Regions from separate parts of the Bacillus sp. WC2507 genome, predicted to be linked through region 2. Evidence: a T-box and tRNA genes for the amino acid it is inferred to sense, from the RefSeq annotation. Region 2 holds a T-box; the other holds one or more tRNA genes.
What was found. A T-box is a leader RNA that pairs with one kind of tRNA and senses whether it is charged. The one in region 2 lies ahead of metG (methionine--tRNA ligase), so its partner is inferred to be a tRNA-Met.
Positions count from the first base shown of each region.

Region 1: it encodes a tRNA-Met, which carries the amino acid that the T-box ahead of metG (methionine--tRNA ligase) is inferred to sense. The anticodon was not compared.

Region 1 covers NZ_JBQXPN010000001.1:5,094,980-5,102,440, forward strand. Annotated here, with positions in the region: gene ACUN28_RS26750 (YebC/PmpR family DNA-binding transcriptional regulator) at 1-268, opposite strand, end outside; partial or broken gene ACUN28_RS26755 (DUF3884 family protein) at 914-1,234, shown strand; gene ACUN28_RS26760 (YrhA family protein) at 1,512-1,964, opposite strand; gene ACUN28_RS26765 (imm11 family protein) at 2,120-2,692, opposite strand; partial or broken gene ACUN28_RS26770 (AHH domain-containing protein) at 2,756-3,371, opposite strand; tRNA gene ACUN28_RS26775 (tRNA-Leu) at 3,599-3,680, opposite strand; tRNA gene ACUN28_RS26780 (tRNA-Cys) at 3,691-3,761, opposite strand; tRNA gene ACUN28_RS26785 (tRNA-Gly) at 3,776-3,850, opposite strand; tRNA gene ACUN28_RS26790 (tRNA-Gln) at 3,856-3,930, opposite strand; tRNA gene ACUN28_RS26795 (tRNA-His) at 3,994-4,069, opposite strand; tRNA gene ACUN28_RS26800 (tRNA-Trp) at 4,089-4,162, opposite strand; tRNA gene ACUN28_RS26805 (tRNA-Tyr) at 4,170-4,253, opposite strand; tRNA gene ACUN28_RS26810 (tRNA-Thr) at 4,264-4,339, opposite strand; tRNA gene ACUN28_RS26815 (tRNA-Phe) at 4,358-4,433, opposite strand; tRNA gene ACUN28_RS26820 (tRNA-Asp) at 4,443-4,518, opposite strand; tRNA gene ACUN28_RS26825 (tRNA-Met) at 4,522-4,598, opposite strand; tRNA gene ACUN28_RS26830 (tRNA-Val) at 4,623-4,698, opposite strand; tRNA gene ACUN28_RS26835 (tRNA-Glu) at 4,704-4,778, opposite strand; tRNA gene ACUN28_RS26840 (tRNA-Ser) at 4,796-4,887, opposite strand; tRNA gene ACUN28_RS26845 (tRNA-Asn) at 4,890-4,964, opposite strand; rRNA gene rrf (5S ribosomal RNA) at 4,973-5,088, opposite strand; rRNA gene ACUN28_RS26855 (23S ribosomal RNA) at 5,190-7,461, opposite strand, start outside.
Region 2 covers NZ_JBQXPN010000001.1:719,501-726,961, forward strand. Annotated here, with positions in the region: gene nprB (neutral protease NprB) at 1-26, shown strand, start outside; gene ACUN28_RS03755 (metal-sulfur cluster assembly factor) at 218-535, opposite strand; gene ACUN28_RS03760 (methyl-accepting chemotaxis protein) at 653-2,344, opposite strand; gene ACUN28_RS03765 (methyl-accepting chemotaxis protein) at 2,534-4,228, opposite strand; gene ACUN28_RS03770 (class I SAM-dependent methyltransferase) at 4,641-5,459, opposite strand; T-box leader at 5,574-5,844, shown strand; gene metG (methionine--tRNA ligase) at 5,896-7,461, shown strand, end outside.

The DNA.
Region 1 (7,461 bases), 4.4 Mb from region 2:
TTGGCCCAAATCCTTCATAACGAAGCTCATCATAATTTTCCTCTGAACCGCCTTTTGCTTTTTCCACTGCACGATCAATAATTGTTCTTGGTACATTATATGTTTTCGCACGCTCTAATACGACTCTTAACGCCTGGTTTGATTCTGGATCTGGCTCGCCTTGTTTTGCTGCCACATAAATTTCACGTCCAAATTTCGCGTATATACGGCTTGTATTTGCATCTTTTGATGCTTTTTTATCTTTAATATTATTCCATTTACGACCCATACTTTCCACTCTCTTTCCCGTTTTAAATCTACATAAAAATATTAATATGAAATATAATGTGTATTCAACACATTTTTAAAAGAAATATAAAAAGTTCATTTTTGATTCATATTACAGACATAATATAAATTACTATCATTTTGTTCTTTCGACAAGTTATATTATACATGAATTCCTACATTTATCACGAATTTTAGAATTACATAACATAATTTAACAAAAGAGACTCTAACATTTCTGTTAGAGTCTTTTTACATCGCCGATACCGATACTGACACTCCCGAAGGAACACGATTTTGAGTCTTTTAGGTGACATTTATATAGAGTGTTACCCTTAAAATCCTTTATTTTAAAGCATTTCAAAAATTTTGAGCTTCTTTCAACATGATAAATTAAAATGGGACGGAGCCAAAATGGAATCACAATAAAATAACTGACACCTTTTACTTTCATTTTTCTCCCTTAATTAAGTTTATCCTATTTCATTTATTACTGTGATGATTTATTTTATTATCTCTCGCTAAACAATAAGGAAAAGTAAAAAATTACCACAACATTCCCCTAATTACTTTCTATCGCTATATAATTAAAATAGGAAATTTTTTGAAATCTAAAAATTTAAAAGAAGGATGGGGGAGAGTTATTATGACACATTCAAATGAGAAAAAAGCATATGGTCTTAAAGGGATAGGAGAAAAACTAAACCCAACTATCTATCAAGTGAGATTCATGAAATTAGATGAACCAATTCAATTTGAGTCGTTTCCTGAATTAAAGGAATTAGGGGACTGGTTGAGTACTTCAACGCAAATGTGATCGTGCCACTCAACTATGTACAAGTACAACAGAGAAGAATTTGAAAAGAAGTTTTTAGAAATTACGAAATTAACAGCTGATCATGTGCTAATATCTACTGGTGGTGTCGGATTTAACTTCATGTCACCAGGATGGGGAGATTCTCTCTAGAGTGCTGGAAACGATTCTTGTATATACAAGAATCTACTGACATTTTATATAGTAATGGAATTATATAAAGGGATAAAAATGAATGTTCGTTTTTATCCCTTTATTGTTTCGCAGTTTGCTCTAATTCCTTAATAGCTTTTAATTGTTGTTTATATAACAGAGCTGTTTCTTCTTCCAAAGTTTTACTCGTTAAAAAGAAATACTCTTCGATCTTTAGTCGTATTAGATAAATAAACTGTTCTTTCAAATGGATTTTTTGTTCTTCTTAATCCCCCTATTACAGAAGGGTTATTTTTAACGCTTCCTCAAGCATTGTATCGAAATCATTATATATTTTCATCACTGTGCCAGATGGTTTATCAAGTTCTAGATAAGTACCGTCTGATAAGTTTTTGCAAAACCACGCAATATTTGAATCCCCAAAGAAAAGATACTCTTTTTGAAATTCATTTTCATACCAAATCTCATTCGTATCTATAAAGCCGCAAATATGTTCATCTTTTTCTGTTTCTAGTAAAGGAGAATCGACTCCGTAAAGGACCAATCCATCAAAGTCTAAACCATTTACAGTTTTAAGAAACTCTTCGTATTCACTCGGTAAGTCAACATTAAATTTCTCTTTTACGTGTTTTCTTAATCTATGAACTTCAGTATCTGTTGCTGGTGTGTTCAAATTAAAGTTAACACTTTTCAGTATATCTCCAATTTCTAAAATCAGATTTTTCCACATATAAAAAACTTCTTTCTAAGAGTATTTATTCTCCTTTAGGATAACTATTATATTTGGGTATAGATCAAGTTATATCTGCACTATCTCCATCTTGTAAGTGTCTAGTTAATGTAAACCATTGTTTGAACTTCTATCAGTTATTTTAGGACTTTCTTTTACATGTTTGCTTCTGAATCCCATATCTCTATAAATTCAAAACCTTTTAAATCACTTTCTAAAATTGCATTTCTTAATTCGTCAGACACTAAAACAGTAGAGAAGTGTAATCTTTGATTTAAATAGGTTTTAAATATTATCTGCCCTTCAACTATATTAGGCAAAAATGCGTATTTTTCGAAACCTATTATTAATCTTGTACTTAGTTTTTCAAAAACTGCTTTATTGTAGTCAATTGCATCAATTGTATTTAAAACGTTTATTAGGTAATAAAATTCACCTGTAACATTATGAGTTAGCGGAAGAAACTCAACATTATTGCAAATTAAAGGCTCTAATACCTCTTTTGCTTTTCTACTAACCATTGGCGTGCCAAGTTCCCCCCAGAACATAGGACAATCACTATGGTTATCTCCTTCTACACATTCAACAAGAATTTCTCCCCATGAATCAGATAACTTTATTGCCAAATCAATTTTTTCATCAAAATATTTTTTACGGTCTTCTTTCAAATTTAATAGTTGAAAAGATTTATAGTTATCAAATAAGCTTTTTAATTGCCAAATTTTCATACCTTTTACTCCTTTATAATTTAATTAGTAAAACAATTAAGATTATTCAGGTTGATTTAATTTTTAACTACCGTCCAATAATCTTTCTCTTATATTCTGCAAAGCTGCAACTGCTCGATTACCCCCAAAGCGTTTAACTTCGCCTAATACTCTGTATACTTCTCTTATATACTCTGGACCATGATCACCTATATGTAATGCTTCAGTAGTCACATATTCATTCACTTTATACGGTAAAAATACCCCATTAGCAGCAGAAGCATGATGTATCTCAATCTCTTTTAATAATTCCTGTACTTCCACTGTCCTGCTATCATTTCAAGCTACAATGTGATGTGCTGCATTAGAATATGGGATTGCTTCAATTCCTGCAGCCTTAAGTTCTTCACGTAATACTTTAGATGCTATATACGAATCGGGATACTCATTTTTTTACATTTACTCTATCAAGAACTTTATCCACATAATCTTTTATTACTTCTTGTACACCCTTAATTCTACTTCTTCCACCAGTTTCGGAAAACATAAATGTATCACGAGCTTCTTGTAAAGCTTCAAAAGCCTTTATATGATTGTTACCAAAGCCACTAGTACCTGCAAATGCAAATCGTTCTTTCAATGGTAATTGATTTGAAACGGACGAGATACCTTCTGATAATTTTGTTAGATTCGCACCTTTTTCGATATTATCATCTGATAAATTTCCATCAACTAAATTACCATTATAACGTTCATCAGCATTACGTTAACCTATAAGAATTAACGTAATAGGCGATACATTAACATTAATTTGAACACATAAAAAAAGCGTCCCCACAAAGTAGGAACGCTTGATATTACTGTATACTCACGATTAATTGAAGATAAAAACAAATAAAAAAAGACGATCACTCGTCTTTTAACCGATACCGATGGTCGGGGTCGAACCGACACTCCCGAAGGAACACGATTTTGAGTCGTGCGCGTCTGCCAATTCCGCCACATCGGCACAAAAGAAAAGGCGGCAACCGGATTTGAACCGGTGATAAAGGTTTTGCAGACCTCTGCCTTACCACTTGGCTATGCCGCCATATTAAATTTCATTGGAGCGGAAGACGGGATTCGAACCCGCGACCCCAACCTTGGCAAGGTTGTATTCTACCACTGAACTACTTCCGCAAAAATGGCTGGGCTAGCTGGATTCGAACCAGCGCATGACGGAGTCAAAGTCCGTTGCCTTACCGCTTGGCTATAGCCCATCGATTTCTTACTTAATTATATGTAAGTATCCATTAGATTATTTGTAATTTTAAAAATAAAAATGGGGCGACTGATGGGAATCGAACCCACGAATGCCGGAGCCACAATCCGGTGCGTTAACCACTTCGCCACAACCGCCATGTTGTGTAAATATATTTGGCAGGGGCAGTAGGAATCGAACCCACACTGGAGGTTTTGGAGACCTCAGTTCTACCTTTAAACTATGCCCCTATGTAAATGGTGGAGGGGGGCAGATTCGAACTGCCGAACCCGAAGGAGCGGATTTACAGTCCGCCGCGTTTAGCCACTTCGCTACCCCTCCGAAACTTACATGGTGCCGGCTAGAGGACTTGAACCCCCAACCTACTGATTACAAGTCAGTTGCTCTACCAATTGAGCTAAGCCGGCGTATTTTATTAAAATAAATGGTGGCTCGGGACGGAATCGAACCGCCGACACGAGGATTTTCAGTCCTCTGCTCTACCGACTGAGCTACCGAGCCTTATTAAAATGGCGGTCCCGACCGGGGTCGAACCGGCGATCTCCTGCGTGACAGGCAGGCATGTTAACCACTACACCACGGGACCATTTGGTTGCGGGGACAGGATTTGAACCTGCGACCTTCGGGTTATGAGCCCGACGAGCTACCGTGCTGCTCCACCCCGCGACAATATTATTCATATAATTTATATGGTGGAGGATGACGGGATCGAACCGCCGACCCCCTGCTTGTAAGGCAGGTGCTCTCCCAGCTGAGCTAATCCTCCAAAAGTGGTGACCCGTACGGGATTCGAACCCGTGTTACCGCCGTGAAAGGGCGGTGTCTTAACCACTTGACCAACGGGCCAAATATTATAAATCCTATGGCGGAGAGCAAGGGATTCGAACCCTTGATACGCTTGTGACGTATACACGATTTCCAATCGTGCTCCTTCGGCCAACTCGGACAGCTCTCCAATGGCTCCGCAGGTAGGAATCGAACCTACGACCGATCGGTTAACAGCCGATAGCTCTACCGCTGAGCTACTGCGGAATAATATTGCCTGGCAACGTCCTACTCTCACAGGGACAAGGTCCCAACTACCATCGGCGCTAGAGAGCTTAACTTCCGTGTTCGGTATGGGAACGGGTGTGACCTCTCTGCCATCATTACCAGACATTATTCTTTTGAGACAATCATTATTATAACTTATTCACTTTAAAAGTCAATAAGTTTTTTATGTTCTCTCAAAACTAGATAACATTTGCTTCATATTATATGGTTAAGTCCTCGATCTATTAGTATTCGTCAGCTCCACATGTCACCATGCTTCCACCTCGAACCTATCAACCTGATCATCTTTCAGGGATCTTACTAGCTTACGCTATGGGAAATCTCATCTTGAGGGGGGCTTCATGCTTAGATGCTTTCAGCACTTATCCCTTCCGCACATAGCTACCCAGCTATGCCCTTGGCAGAACAACTGGTACACCAGCGGTGCGTCCATCCCGGTCCTCTCGTACTAAGGACAGCTCCTCTCAAATTTCCTACGCCCACGACGGATAGGGACCGAACTGTCTCACGACGTTCTGAACCCAGCTCGCGTACCGCTTTAATGGGCGAACAGCCCAACCCTTGGGACCGACTACAGCCCCAGGATGCGATGAGCCGACATCGAGGTGCCAAACCTCCCCGTCGATGTGGACTCTTGGGGGAGATAAGCCTGTTATCCCCGGGGTAGCTTTTATCCGTTGAGCGATGGCCCTTCCATGCGGAACCACCGGATCACTAAGCCCGACTTTCGTCCCTGCTCGACTTGTAGGTCTCGCAGTCAAGCTCCCTTATGCCTTTGCACTCTACGAATGATTTCCAACCATTCTGAGGGAACCTTTGGGCGCCTCCGTTACACTTTAGGAGGCGACCGCCCCAGTCAAACTGCCCACCTGACACTGTCTCCCGGGTCGATAAGACCCGTAGGTTAGAATTTCAATACAGTCAGGGCGGTATCCCACCAGCGCCTCCACCGAAGCTAGCGCTCCGGTTTCAATGGCTCCCGCCTATCCTGTACAAACTGTACCAAAATTCAATATCAGGCTACAGTAAAGCTCCACGGGGTCTTTCCGTCCTGTCGCGGGTAACCTGCATCTTCACAGGTACTATAATTTCACCGAGTCTCTGGTTGAGACAGTGCCCAAATCGTTACACCTTTCGTGCGGGTCGGAACTTACCCGACAAGGAATTTCGCTACCTTAGGACCGTTATAGTTACGGCCGCCGTTTACTGGGGCTTCAGTTCAGAGCTTCGCTTACGCTAACCCCTCTCCTTAACCTTCCAGCACCGGGCAGGTGTCAGCCCCTATACTTCGCCTTACGGCTTCGCAGAGACCTGTGTTTTTGCTAAACAGTCGCTTGGGCCTATTCACTGCGGCTTTCCGTTAAGAAAGCACCCCTTCTCCCGAAGTTACGGGGTCATTTTGCCGAGTTCCTTAACCAGAGTTCTCTCGCACACCTTAGGATTCTCTCCTCGCCTACCTGTGTCGGTTTGCGGTACAGGCACCTTTTATCTCGCTAGAAGCTTTTCTTGGCAGCGGGGAATCAAAGACTTCGCTCCATAAGGAGCTTCCCCATCACAGCTCAGCCTTCACGATAAGCGGATTTGCCTACTTATCAGCCTAACTGCTTGGACGTGCACAACCAATCGCACGCTTCTTCTATCCTTCTGCGTCCCTCCATTGCTCAAACGATAAAGAGGTGGTACAGGAATATCAACCTGTTGTCCATCGCCTACGCCTGTCGGCCTCGGCTTAGGTCCTGACTAACCCTGAGCGGACGAGCCTTCCTCAGGAAACCTTAGGCATTCGGTGGACGGGATTCTCACCCGTCTTTCGCTACTCATACCGGCATTCTCACTTCTAAGCGCTCCACCAGTCCTTCCGGTCTGACTTCACTGCACTTAGAACGCTCCCCTACCACTGATACCATTGGTATCAATTCGCAGCTTCGGTGGTGTATTTAGCCCCGGTACATTTTCGGCGCAGAGTCACTCGACTAGTGAGCTATTACGCACTCTTTAAATGGTGGCTGCTTCTAAGCCAACATCCTAGTTGTCTAAGCAACTCCACATCCTTTTCCACTTAATACACACTTTGGGACCTTAGCTGGCGATCTGGGCTGTTTCCCTCTTGACTACGGATCTTATCACTCGCAGTCTGACTCCTAAGGATAAGTCATTGGCATTCGGAGTTTGACTGAATTCGGTAATCCGATGAGGACCCCTAGTTCAATCAGTGCTCTACCTCCAAGACTCTTACACTTAAGGCTAGCCCTAAAGCTATTTCGGGGAGAACCAGCTATCTCCAGGTTCGATTGGAATTTCTCCGCTACCCACACCTCATCCCCGCACTTTTCAACGTGCGTGGGTTCGGGCCTCCATTCAGTGTTACCTGAACTTCACCCTGGACATGGGTAGATCACCTGGTTTCGGGTCTACGACCACGTACTAAACGCCCTATTCAGACTCGCTTTCGCTGCGGCTCCGTCTCTTCAACTTA
Region 2 (7,461 bases):
CTTATGATGCAGTAGGCATAAAATAATAAAAGAAAAAGACCTGACTAGGATGTCAGGTCTTTCTTTATCCCGCTTTAATGGGCAGTAAGACCCCCACCTCAAAATTCAGCGAAAGCAAAGAAGTTAGGTGGTGGATCAACTGCCCATAAAAGTCCGATTGGTTCAACTAATAATCAGTGGGGGATGAAGACCCCCACTGATTAAAGTTTCACTTTATTTAGTCACGAATACCTAATGCGATTTTCGCCATACGTGACATGCGTTCTTTAGACCAGGGTGGATTCCAAACGACATTTACTTCTATTTCATTGACTTCAGGTACGTTCGTTGATAATACTTTTTTAACGTCTGATACAATTTGCCCAGCCATTGGACAGCCGATAGAAGTCATCGTCATCGTAATGACAGCATTGTTATTTTCATCTGCTGTAACATCGTAAACTAATCCGAGATTAACAATATCAACACCTAGCTCAGGATCGATAACAGCTTCTAAATTGGCATATAATTTATTTTCAAATGCTTCTTGTGACATAAGTAGCACCTCCTACACATTAATGATATCGATTCTCATTATAACGGAAATGTGTATAATGTGCAGGAAATGAGCTCAAAAAAATATCCCTTTTGGGAAAGGGATATTTTTTGAAAGCTATTCAGTTTTGAAATGAGATACGAGTTGATCTAATTCTGCAACTGTTTGTTTCATTTGTCTTGCAGTTACGGTCATTTCATTCATAGTAGTGACTTTCTTCTCAGCAGATTGTGCTGTAGCTGCTGTTTCGCTAGATACTTCAGTTGAAATAGAAGCGATGTTATTAAGCGAAGCGTTCATTTCTTCAGCGCTTGCAGCCATTTCTTCAGCAGTTGCTGAGATGTCTTGCATTTGAGTAGATACTTTATTTACTTGTTCGACAATCGTTGTGAAGGAATTGCCAGCTTCACGAATGACAGTAATGCCTTCAAATGCTTCAGAACGGCCTTGGGACATCATGGAATTCGCAGTTTCAGTATCTTGTTGAATTTGATGTAGTAATTGGTTAATATCTGTTGCCGCTGTTTTAGATTGTTCAGCAAGTTTTCGAACTTCGTCAGCTACGACAGCAAAACCTTTTCCTTGCTCGCCAGCACGGGCTGCTTCGATAGATGCATTTAAAGCAAGTAAGTTGGTTTGTTCTGCGATATTAGAAATAGATTGTACAGCTGTATCAATATATTTTGTATGTGTGATTAGACGTTCGACCACTTCTGACGTAGCATTTACAGCGTCGTGTATCGTTGTCATTTGTAAAACAGATTTTTGAATAACAGTACTTCCATCGTTAGCTTGTTCAGATGTAGCTACAGCAAGTTCAGTTACAGATGAAGCAGATTCAGCAATACGCTGAACACTTACTGTCATATCGTCCATTGCAGTTGAGCTTTCTTCCATACTAGAGGCTTGCGATTGAATACTTGCATTTAAGTTGGACATCGAGCTTTGAACTTTTATTGTTGCCTCGCGTGATATATTCGTCTTTTCTAGCATATTTTCAGAAGCATCTTGTACTTCCACAGATGTTTTTTGAACACGATTGATGATATGTTGTAGGTTTTCTAACATTTTATTAAATGATGTTGCAATCGTACCAATTTCATCATTACTATTTACTTGTAGGCGGGCTGTTAAGTCACCTTCTTGAGATGATAATTCTTTTAGTTTACTATCAATTTGTTGAATTGGTTTTACAAGTTTACCAGAGAACCACCATGCAAGAATGATAGCTACGATAATACAAATAACAAGTGATAAGAAGATAACATATTCAATTTGTAGTGAAGATTGATCAATTTTTTCGATAGATTGATCACGTAACTTAGCTTGTTCATTACTGTAATTTGTGAAGTCACCAATTACTTTATAAACAGTACCATTTTCTGCATAAGCTACTTGTAAAGCCTCTTCCCACTTTTGTTCTTTGGCAAGAGTGAAAACTTTTTCTTCAATAAATTTTCTCCAAGTTGATCCTGATTCCATTGTATTTTTCACAGATTGAGAAATATTTGGATTAGAAAGAAGTTTATCTTTTGAATCCTCCAGACGTTTACTCATCTCATTAAACTTGTCTAATTCGACTTGATCATGCTGTAATAAATAACCTCTTAAAGCAGAAAGTTGTACTTGATAAGCGTCTCCACGTTCTTTCAATTCTGTTGCAAGGGGGGAAATTTCTTTTTGTAAAGCTTCAGCTTTACGAGATTGGTCAATAGCAAAAAATAAAATAAAAGCTAAGGCGATTCCAAATAAAGCGCAAATCGTTCCCATCATGAACATAAGTTTTTTTCGAATGCTAATAAAATTCATATGATAAAAAGCCTCCTTTGTGAAATCTTAGTATTAGAATTAATAAATTTAAAAAATTGAAAGAAAGCTTTACTCCATCTGGAACAAAGCTTTCTTCTTTCCTTTAGGAATTATAGCAGACGGAATGAGAGATAGAAAGAGATATTTTAAAGTGAAAAAAGAGAGACTGTAAATCTCTCTTTTTTCACTTTAAGCGTGTGTTTTGAAATGAGAAACGAGAACTTCAAGTTCTTGTACAGTCGTTTTCATTTCAGACGCTTTTTTAGCAACGACACCCATTTTGTTTACTTGGTCACCAGATGAAGTTGCTGTTTGTGATGTTTCGGCGGCAACCTCATTTGAAATAGAAGCGATGTTATTTAAAGCTGCATTCATTTCTTCGGAACTTGCGGCCATTTCTTCAGCAGTTGCAGACATTTCTTGCATTTGTGTAGAGACTTTGTTAATGTGGTTAACAATTTCTGAGAATGAAGATCCAGCGGTACGAATGACTGTAATTCCTTCAGAAGCCTCTGACTGACCTTGCGCCATCATTTCATTTGCTATTTTTGTATCTGCTTGAATTTGATGAAGTAAATGGTTAATGTCAGTTGCTGCTAGCTGAGATTGTTCAGCAAGTTTTCGTACTTCATCGGCAACAACAGCGAAGCCTTTTCCATGTTCCCCAGCACGGGCTGCTTCAATGGAAGCATTTAAAGCAAGTAAATTCGTTTGTTCCGCGATATTAGAAATGGATTGAAGTGCAGTATCAATATGATTTGTATGTGTAATGAGTCGCTCTACTACTTGTGATGTAGCGTTAACAGCTTCGTTAATGGTATGCATTTGCGTAATAGATTTCTCAATGACTTTATTCCCATCATCTGCTTTTTCTGAAGTTGTAACAGCTAGGCTAGCAACAGAAGAGGCAGATTCTGCAATACGCTGAACACTCGTTGTCATATCATCCATTGCAGTTGAACTTTCTTCGATGCTGGAAACTTGTGAACGAATATTATGCTCGAGAACATTCATAGTTTCTTGGGTTTTTGCACTATTTTCCATAGAAGCAGTTGTTTCGATAAACACATTTTCAGACGCTTCTTTTACATCTGTTGATGTTTGTTGAACTTGTTTTATGATACGTTGTAAGTTAGTGAGCATTTGATTAAAGGAATTGGCGATATCACCAATCTCATCTTTACTCGTTACGTGCAATCTAGCAGTTAAATCGCCATCTTGAGAAGCTAATTCTTTTAATTTCTCATCAATTTGTCGTATCGGTTTAACGAGTTTACCAGAGAACCACCATGCTAATAAAATAGACGTTACTGTACATGTAATGAGTGAGAAGAAAATAATATATTGAATAAGAGATGAGGAAGACTCTACGTCAGCAATTAATGCATCACGTTTATCATTTTCTTCATTTGTATATTTAGTAAAACGACCTAAAAGATCATTTACATAATCGGTTTGAGCTAAAGCGATTTTGGATGCTTCGTCCCATTTTCCTTCACGAGCGAGAGGGAGGACTTCATTATCTATGACGCTTCGCCACTTCCCTCCCATTAAAATGGCTTCTTTCATTCCTTCTGGGAGTTTTTTATCACTTGTTACTTTCTCTCTAGTATCAGCTAGTTTTTTTCCTTCTCGGTTGAACTTATCCAATCCTTTTTGATCATGTGACAGTAAATATTCTTGTAAACCAGCAACTTGTGCTTGGAACCAATCGCCACGTTCTTTTAAAATGGTGGCTCTTTTTGATACATCATTTTTTAATGTTTCGACTTCATTTGCTTGGTTCATGGCGAATGAAAGAATAACAATAAGAGCAATGCTAAATAAGGAACAAATACTTAAGAGTGTGAACAGTAGTTTTTTTCGAATACTAACATACTTCATAGTTACCCCTACCTTTAAAAACTGTTTATTATGATTTATTAATATTAAGAACGAAATTAATAAAAAACATTATTATGAAGTTATTAATCTGTTCAATGAAAAGTATAGCAGATAATGGAAGATGGCAGATTGATATGAGTAAATGTTCTTAAAATGTATACATTTGTATATCAAAAAATTCATAAATAAAAATGAGAAAGGCTATTGTAATTTGAAATAACATCATGTATACTTCTAATTAGTTGATAACGATTATCAGTATCAACTGTAACATTACTCTTCGTTATGTTGGTCATACCCCTTTTTGACGACGTAAGTCAGAGACGAAATGTTGAAATATCTTGTGTCCTATTCTACAGAATTATGGTAATCTCCAACCTCAACTTATATGCGTAAGCATGCAAAAAGGATCCTATCCGTGAAGGGATCCTTTTTTGCATTTCGTCGCAATTAATGTATATAGACCGGGTATTCTTTCTTCAATTCCTTCTGGGGCAGTAGAAGGGAAGACCCACTTTTGATGAGGTCCCTGTTCTTCAATTAGTTTTTCGATTTTAAAATGTTCTTCGGCGAGTGCTGTAATAATTTCTCCTAATGTCCAGCGACGGATGGTTGTTTTCGGTAACGATTCTTTCTGTGCTTCTGTAAGAAGGATGCTATAAGCAACGTCATCTTCAATCAATTCTTCATCGAAATAATTTCCATTGGCCCGAAATGATGGGTGGTCTACTCCTAATAATTTCGTGTAAACAGGATGATAGTCACGAAGAATAAGCATTCCATCTCGCTTAAGTAAGGTAGCAATTTTTTGAAAGAGCGGTTTTAAATCTAGAAAGTAATGGAGTACACCAAGTTCTAGCAATACGATATCGAATGATTCGGATAGCTGGACATGTAATACATCAGAAACGACATACTGGATAGAGACACCTGCTGCTTCCGCAAGTTCATTTGCATATTTTGCATTACTTGCTGAAATATCAACAACTGTTACATCAGCTCCTAAAAGAGCGAGAGCAACGGCTTTATTTCCTTTTGACCCGAGTAAATTAATAATGCGTTTTCCTGTTGGAGATTGTATGTAAGGTAAATAGTGATTTACCTCGCGCATAGGATCTTTTATGAGTTTTTTCGCGTAATCGGCTGGTGCCCCGTGGCGATTCGTCCAAGCTTCATAAGCAGCTGCATTCCAGCTTTTTTTATTACGTGTGCTTAGTTGTTTTTGATTCAATCGTATCACTCCTTTTGTGAACGTATAGTTATTCGGCAAGAGGATGGGATTTCCTTTTCTTTCTGAATAAAAGTTTGATTTTTCTGTTATTAAGTCGTACAATACTTGTTATACGTAAAAGCGTTGAAAAGGAAAAGTAGGATGAACACATTCTTTCCAGAGAGCTTCGGTAGCTGAGAAGAAGCAAGAATATTCATTTGAACAATGGCCTTTGAGCTTCGTCCTGAACTTATCAAATGATAATAGTAGGCGGCGACGAGAGTTGGTACTCGTTATCAAAACCACAGTATAAGAGCATATAGCTTCGTACTTGTTAAGGCTAATTATGTGAGTAATTGGCGAAATAAGGTGGTACCGCGACTGTTTATACAGCCCCGCCCTTATCTTTTTTAAGATAAGGGCGGGGCTTTTTTATATTTAAAAGGAGGAATGTAAGATGAGTATTTTTATTGGAGGCGCTTGGCCGTATGCAAATGGTTCGTTACATCTTGGACATATTGCGAGTTTGTTACCTGGAGATATTTTAGCACGTTATTACCGGGCAAAAGGTGAGAATGTGTTGTATGTTTCGGGAAGTGATTGTAATGGAACACCGATTGCAATTAGGGCAAAACAAGAAGGTGTGACGGCGAAGAAAATTGCTGATAAGTATCATGAAGAGTTTGAGCGATGTTTTCGTAGCCTTGGTTTTACTTATGATTGCTATACACGTACAGATAGTGAGCACCATCATGAAATGGTTCAAAAAGTTTTTTTACGTTTATTAGAAGAAGGCCATATTTATAAAAAAACAGTGGAACAAGCATATTGTGAAACATGTACGCAGTTTTTACCAGATCGTTATGTAGAAGGAATTTGCCCGCACTGTCATGAAGCAGCAAGAGGAGATCAATGTGATGCTTGTTCAGCAATCTTAGATCCACTCGATTTGTTAGAAAAGAAATGTAAGTTATGTGGTAGTACGCCATCTGTACAGGAAACAGAGCATTTTTATTTCGCATTGCATACATTTCAGGAGCAAATTAAAAGGGCGGTAGAAATCGCCAAACAAACAGGGACATGGCGCGACAATGCGATTCAACTAACAGAGAGATATGTAAAGGAAGGGTTACTAGATAGGGCCGTATCACGTGATTTATCAATTGGGGTAACAATTCCAGTAGAAGGGTATGAAGATAAGAAAATTTACGTATGGATTGAAGCAGTGACAGGCTATTATTCAGCGAGTAAACATTGGGCTGAAGAAACAGGGAAAGATGATCAAGAGTTCTGGGATAGAGAAGCGAAAACATATTATGTGCACGGAAAGGATAATATTCCGTTTCATTCCATCATTTGGCCAGCGGTATTGCTTGGAATAGGAGAAGGAGCAATTCCTCGTCATATCGTTTCGAATGAATATTTAACAGTGGAAAAAAGAAAATTATCGACAAGTAAAAACTGGGCAGTATGGGTACCTGATATGTTGGAAAGATATAATCCAGATTCTATTCGTTACTTTTTAACAGTCAATGCACCAGAAAATCGTGACACTGACTTTTCATGGCGTGAATTCATTTACAGTCATAATAGTGAATTGTTAGGTGCATACGGGAACTTTGTGAACCGGACATTAAAGTTTATTGAAAAATATTATGGTGGTATCCTGCCGAAGGGAAGTATTGATGTAGAGCTGAAAGATAAAGTAGAAGGATTATATAAAAATGTAGGAGAGGCGATTGAGCAAACTACATTTAAGGTGGCGCTAGAAACAATATTTGATGCAGTACGTTTTGCAAATAAATATTTTGATGAGAGACAACCTTGGAAACAACGAGAAGATGATCCAGTTTCATGCGAAGAAACGATTTATAACTGTGTGTATCTTATCGCTAATTTTGCAAATCTCCTTGAACCGTTTTTACCATTTTCAAGTGAAAGCGTTAGAAACACATTATCGATTGTGAACCGAAATTGGGAACCTCAAAATACGTTGCCGAATAGAATTGATAGTGTACAGCCA